DNA from 2 places in the Pseudoalteromonas sp. SR43-3 genome. Region 2 is predicted to be linked to the other one. Evidence: predicted binding sites of a transcription regulator. Region 2 holds the regulator's gene; the other holds the start of a gene.
What was found. The regulator sigma-54, encoded in region 2, starts transcription at its own class of promoters, with help from an activator protein. The targets are predictions, from matches to a motif close to GTTGGCACGNNNNTNGNNT.
Positions count from the first base shown of each region.

Region 1: a site for sigma-54 is predicted at 1,437-1,455, ahead of fliS (flagellar export chaperone FliS). Genes of this name have one in related genera too.

Region 1 covers NZ_JACJEC010000005.1:243,130-246,558, forward strand. The annotation lists gene H5088_RS09165 (sigma-54-dependent Fis family transcriptional regulator) at 1-1,119, opposite strand, end outside; gene fliS (flagellar export chaperone FliS) at 1,566-1,967, shown strand; gene H5088_RS09175 (hypothetical protein) at 1,976-2,287, shown strand; gene fliD (flagellar filament capping protein FliD) at 2,430-3,429, opposite strand, start outside.
Region 2 covers NZ_JACJEC010000003.1:251,035-254,463, reverse strand. The annotation lists gene lptA (lipopolysaccharide transport periplasmic protein LptA) at 1-260, shown strand, start outside; gene lptB (LPS export ABC transporter ATP-binding protein) at 257-982, shown strand; gene H5088_RS05620 (RNA polymerase factor sigma-54) at 1,052-2,551, shown strand; gene hpf (ribosome hibernation promoting factor) at 2,578-2,865, shown strand; gene ptsN (PTS IIA-like nitrogen regulatory protein PtsN) at 2,870-3,322, shown strand; gene rapZ (RNase adapter RapZ) at 3,341-3,429, shown strand, end outside.

The sequences.
Region 1 (3,429 bases), on a different contig from region 2:
ATATTTGTTAGGTAAATCAGGAATATCAACCACTTTGTCAGGGAACATAATAACCATACGCTCCACCAAATTAGCAAGCTCACGAATATTACCAGGCCAAGCATGTTCTTTTAAGCTCTCAACTGCGCGCTCTGTAAACTTAGCGGTAGAACCAGTCTGGTCGTTAACACGGCGCATTAACTCTTTTAAAAGCAGCGGTATATCATCAGCACGTTCACTAAGCGATGGGTTTTCGATAGGAAATACATTTAAGCGGTAATATAAATCTTCCCTAAAACTGCCCTCTTCAATCATTATTTCAAGATTACGATGCGTGGCCGCAATAACGCGTACATCAGCTTGGATAGCCTTTGTACCACCAACACGCTCGTAGCTGCGTTCTTGCAATACTCGCAGCAACTTAACTTGCATTTGCAGTGGCATATCGCCTATTTCATCTAAAAATAGCGTTCCACCTTGAGCTAGTTCAAAGCGCCCTTTACGAGCCGATATAGCACCAGTGAACGCGCCTTTTTCGTGGCCAAATAGTTCACTTTCGAGCAGCTCAGCCGGTATAGCACCACAGTTAACTGGTACAAATGGTCCATTAATACGCTTTGAAAGCAGGTGTACATTACGGGCAACCACTTCTTTACCTGTGCCTGATTCGCCTAAAATTAAAACATTAGCATCAGTTTTTGCCACTTGTTCAATTAAAAAGCGAACATCTTTGACTGCCTCTGTTTCACCAACAAGTCCATCAAAAGTTTTATGTGGTTTAGAATGCTTATGCTCATTAGGCAGCATACGCTGATACTGCTGGCAGTCGTGAAGTAACTGAGTTGTTACTTCGTGATTAAACGGCTCGCAAATAAGCCCCACTACATTAGCTATACTTAATAGTGGTTTTAGCGTTTCGCCAATTAACAAAAAGGGTAATGTTGGATAGCGTTTAATTAAGCTTTCGTGGTCAAGTGATTGCAATGCTCCTAAAATGATCATGCATTCTTGCTGCTGATATTTTTTGCATTCTTGTTCAAAGCAGTCTTCGCTTAATAGTTGAACAGCTTCACCAATAAAGCCAAGTGAAGCATTTAATCCTATTGCGCGGTTGTTATTATTATCTAAAATCAAGATCATATTTAGCGAGCCGTACTTTCACTAATTTGTATAATTAGTTAAATTGTAAGCCAGTTCAGCATGGATGCAAGTGATAGCGGCAGTTTTTTGACATAAACGCCAAAAAACAGGCGGGCTAGTTAAGTCAACCATACTTAATAGTTAATCATTAAGTATGGGTTATAGTTTTAACTTAGCCATTACTTAACTATTACCTAACTATAACTTAGCCCTAAAAATTAATTTACTCTGCAATAAAAATGCTATTGTTAGTAAATAAACTCAATTATAAATTTAAGTTGAAGTTACAAATGCCGATACATAAATAAGTGAAAATGCTTGGCATTAATATTGCTTTATTCTTATAAAAATATAAAAGCTTTATTAAATTTTCATATCAGTTTTATATAGAGTTTTTTATATTAGCTTTCACATAATTTTATTGTTTTAAATTTTAGGATCTTCCCATGGCTCATGTCTCAGTAAAAAAATACGGTCAAGTTCGTGCCAGTAGTATTGCCGAAATGGCCCCTTACGAACAAATAAACCTTATATTCAGTAATATTATCGGTCGCTTAGCAGCAACTAAAGGGTTTATCGAGCGCAAAGAAATACAAAAAAAAGGTGAAAATATTTCGGCCTGTGTTTTATTATTTGGTGCACTGCAAGACGCACTCAATTTAGAAGTAGAACAAGACCCTAGTATTTCTAACAATTTATTGGCACTTTACGATTACTGCCAACGCCGTTTAACACAAGCGAACATAAACAACGATATTGAAGCAATTATTGAAGTATCAAGTATTGTTAAAGAAATTAAAGAAGGTTGGGATAACATCCCGCTAGATCAACGCAGCCCTGCGGTTTAACTTTAATTATGGACGCGCCAGCATCTTCAGAGAAACTAACAAGCCATGCAGAGCATATACAAACGTTGCTTAGTAAAATTGAAGTGTTAGTAAATGATGATAACGCAGACGAAGCTCAGCCTTTTCTAGACACTTTAAATACTGAACTAAAGCAATGGTGCGAAAGTAGCGAAGGCCCAAGTACAGAGCAATTAGAATTAATTCAGCTTCGTATAAATACTATTTTAGTAAAAGCGAATAGTGCAAAAAACGAATCATCTAAAGCTATTATTAAACATAAAAAGTCAGGAAAGGCGATAAAAGCTTACAAAGCCATTTAGTAAATGGGTTTAATAAACTGCCTTTATTCTAACTAAATACATGGCTATAGCTTACTATTTGAATCAAAGAATAATACACAAAAAACCGCTAAATTTAAACTTAGCGGTTTTTTATTGATTCGTAATACCTTTAACTCAGCTCTTAATTTGATTGCCTAACTACGCCTGGCATGTTCTCTAATTGAGCTTGAACATAACTACTGGTGTTATTAAGGCTCGCTACTAATAAATCCATCGCATTATATTGAGCATATAGTCGAGACGATAGTGACTCCATTTTACTAGTAAGGCTCAAACGCTGATCATCTAAATCATCTAGTTGATTCGTTTTACTGTCGATTCTGTTTTGGATAATACCGTCGGAGTCTGTATAAAAGCTCATTAGCTCATCAAACGATTGTGCAAAGCCATCATCGTCATCACCTACAAAAAACTGTTGCACTAAATTTACATCTGCATCTATTTGCTCATCCAATGTTTCAGTATTTAGTGTTAAAACACCGTATCTATCTGTTTCAACACCTAATTGCGAAAGTGACAATGAGTTACCATCACCTAAATCAACTGATTCAGTGATTTCACTACGTAGTTTTGACATAACACCACGAAGTAATGAATCCCCAGCCATAACTCCAGCGCCAGCTTCACTTGAGGCACCCAAGTTATTACTAAGCTCTAACAGCTCATTGTAGCTACTGATAAAACTATTTAAACCTGCTCGTATATTATTATTATTTTCGGTAACAGCTATATCGCTCACATCATCGTCTGTATCATGGGGTTTTTTAGCTGTAATATCCACGCCATCAATCACATTACTAAACTCATTAGTATTGCTTGATACAGTCAACGTGCCATCAATTGTTATTTGTGCATTTTGAGCAGCATTAACTTGCGTTAAATTAGTTGTGTGGTTAGCAGGGTCTGCGTCTGATACATCATAAGTTAATCGAGATAACCCGCCTGTATCGGTATTATTACCGTCATCGTCTTGTACGGTTATTGTAATTGCGTTATCTTCACCCGTTTCTTTACTTGTAAGTACTAAATGCTGACCGGTATCACTGGTTATTATAGTGGCGACAACCGAATCATTGCTATCGCTGCCAGTAAAAGGGCCGTTATTAATTTGGTCTCGTAAA
Region 2 (3,429 bases):
AAAAGCAATCAGACGGCACGACTATGAGCGCCAGTGCTGACGAAGTACGTTATGATGTATCTAAGCGTTTTTTAACGCTTGTTGGTAATGCACAAGTATCGCAAGCCGGACAAAAAATAAATGCTAAAAGCATTACCTACGACATAGAGCAGCAGCTCATCAGTGCCGAAAAAGATGAAAACTCAACTGACCGTGTTCACACAATTTTAGTACCGATCGAAACTAAAAAAAGTAAAAAAGGCGATAAAGGTCAACCATGAGCACATTAAAAGCAGAACTATTGGCAAAAAGCTATAAAGGTCGTGAAGTTGTAAAAAACGTCGGCCTTGAAGTACAAGCTGGCAGTATAGTTGGCTTACTTGGCCCTAACGGTGCTGGTAAAACAACGACTTTTTATATGATTGTAGGGCTTGTTCCTAGCGACAAAGGGAAAATATCTATTGATGATAACGATATTACTCTTTTACCTATGCATAGTCGTGCTAGATTAGGCATAGGCTACTTACCACAAGAGTCATCGATTTTTAGAAAGCTGACTGTTTATCAAAACTTAATGGCCATTTTAGAAACGCGCAAAGAACTAAATAAACAAGCCAGAGAAGACACGCTCAATAACTTATTAGATGAATTTAGCATACAACACATTCGTGATAGCCAAGGTATGGCATTATCGGGGGGAGAACGTCGTCGTGTAGAAATAGCACGAGCGCTGGCAGCAGATCCTAAATTTATATTACTGGATGAACCGTTTGCCGGTGTTGACCCTATTTCGGTATTAGATATAAAGAAAATAATAGAACATCTTAAAAATCGTGGGATTGGTGTATTAATTACCGACCATAACGTAAGAGAGACCCTTGATGTTTGTGAAAAAGCCTACATTGTTTCTCATGGGGAGCTGATTGCATCAGGTACTCCAGAACACGTATTAAATGATAAAACAGTACGCGATGTTTACTTAGGCGAGCAATTTAGGCTGTAACATTTACGCCATGTCTTTAAGCATCTGCTAGTATTAATTATAACAACATAAAAGGATTGTTAGAGATACATGAGGCAATCACTACAGCTGCGCATGGGCCAGCAACTTACAATGACTCCACAGTTGCAACAAGCTATTCGTTTGTTGCAACTCAGTACATTGGATCTCCAGCAAGAAATACAAGAAGCTCTCGACAGTAATCCACTATTAGAGGTTGAAGAGGCAGACTATTCCGAAGACGCTGCTGGTAAAAACGAGCAAAAAGCTGATACCGATGACATAACTGTTAGCGCATCTGCTGATGATGCTCCGAGCGAATACGAACAAGATACTGGTGAAGCACTTGCAAAAGACACGCTAAGTGACGACATGGCTATGGATGTCAGTTGGGATGAGTACATGAGTGCCGCTCCTGCAGCCTCATCAGGTCCAATGCCTGAAGACGAATCAATATACCAAGGCGCCTCTACTGAAACGCTCCATGAGTATTTAATGTGGCAATTACAACTAACGCCATTTAGCCCTACAGACGAAGCTATTGCTATTGCTATTGTAGAAGCTGTCGATGATTCAGGTATTTTAACACTAAGCTGCGAAGAGATTTTAGAAAGCTTTAATCAAGAAAACGAAGATGATAACGAAGTCGAACTTGATGAAATTGAAGCGGTATTAAAACGCATCCAACTGTTTGATCCTGTTGGTATTGCTGCACGTAGTTTACAAGAGTGTTTGTGTATTCAGCTTAATCAATTTGATAAAGAAACACCTTATATTAATGAAACGAAAATGATTTTAACCGAGCATATTGATCTATTAGCAGCTCGCGACTATCGTACATTAATGAAAAAAACTAAGCTCAAAGAAGAAGAGCTTAAAGAAGTAATGACACTAATACATACTCTCAACCCAAAACCTGCAGATACTATTGTAAGGGAAGAATCTGAGTATGTTATTCCTGATGTGTCAGTTAAAAAAATTAAAGGCCGCTGGGTTGTCGAATTAAACCCAGATAGCATGCCTAAAATTCGTGTTAATAGCCAATACGCAGCAATGTCTCGCACTGTAAAATCAAGTGGCGACAGCCAGTTTATTCGCTCACATTTACAAGAAGCTAAATGGTTTATTAAAAGCTTAGAAAGTAGAAACGACACGCTATTAAAAGTTACTAATTGTATTGTTAAGCAACAACAAGGCTTTTTTGAACATGGCCCTGAAGCCATGAAACCAATGGTTTTAAATGATGTTGCTGAAATGGTAGAAATGCACGAATCGACAATTTCTCGCGTAACTACTCAAAAGTACATGCATACACCCCGTGGTATATTTGAGCTTAAATATTTTTTCTCAAGCCATGTAAGTACTGAAAACGGTGGTGAATGTTCATCTACAGCAATACGTGCGCTTATCCGAAAATTAATCGCAGCAGAAAACTCAGCAAAACCATTGAGTGATAGCAAAATAGCGGATATATTGGCTGAGCAAGGAATTAAAGTAGCGAGACGTACAATCGCAAAATACCGCGAATCTCTTGCTATTCCACCGTCAAATCAGCGTAAAAGTCTGATTTAAGACGCTAAACTAAGAGGGTAATGCTTATGCAACTAAACTTAACTGGTCGTCACGTAGAATTAACCGATTCACTAAGAGACTATATTAATACTAAATTTGCGAAGCTTGAAAGACACTCTGATCATATTAATAATGTTCATGTCATTCTCGATGTAGAAAAATTAAATCAAAAAGCAGAAGCCACAATACACGTAAGCGGTGCTGAGCTATTTGCCTCTACAGAACATCAAGATATGTATGCCGCTATTGACTCATTGATCGACAAGCTCGATCGCCAAGTAATCAAACACAAAGAGAAGCTTGCTCGACACTAATATGATGAAATTAAGTTCACTTATATGCCAGGACTGCAGCAAAGCTGCGGTCCTTTTTAATAGCAAAAAAAGAATTTTAGAGTTCATTAGCGAACTTGCTCACGACAAACTTCCGTATTTACCGCAACAAGATATTCTTAATGCTTTAATGAGCAGAGAGAAATTAGGTAGTACAGGTATAGGACGTGGCATTGCTATTCCTCATGGAAGAATGAGCGGTGCAGAAGAGCCTTTGGCTTTAGTGCTCGTTAGCGAAACTCCAATAAACTTTGATGCAATCGATAATCGCCCTGTTGATATTTTTGTCGCACTCATCGTACCAGATGGCGATAACCAGCAGCACTTAAAGACTCTAGCAACCATTGCTGATAAACTAAACAACAAAGATTTTTGTAAACAGTTACGCAGTGCAAAATCTGATACTGAGCTTTACCAAGTTATTGTCGATCAATCATAGTTTTATAAAGGGTGTTAAATGGAGTTAATTATCATAAGCGGCCGTTCTGGTTCTGGAAAGTCGGTTGCTTTGCGCGTTGTAGAAGATTTAGGTTATTATTGCGTTGA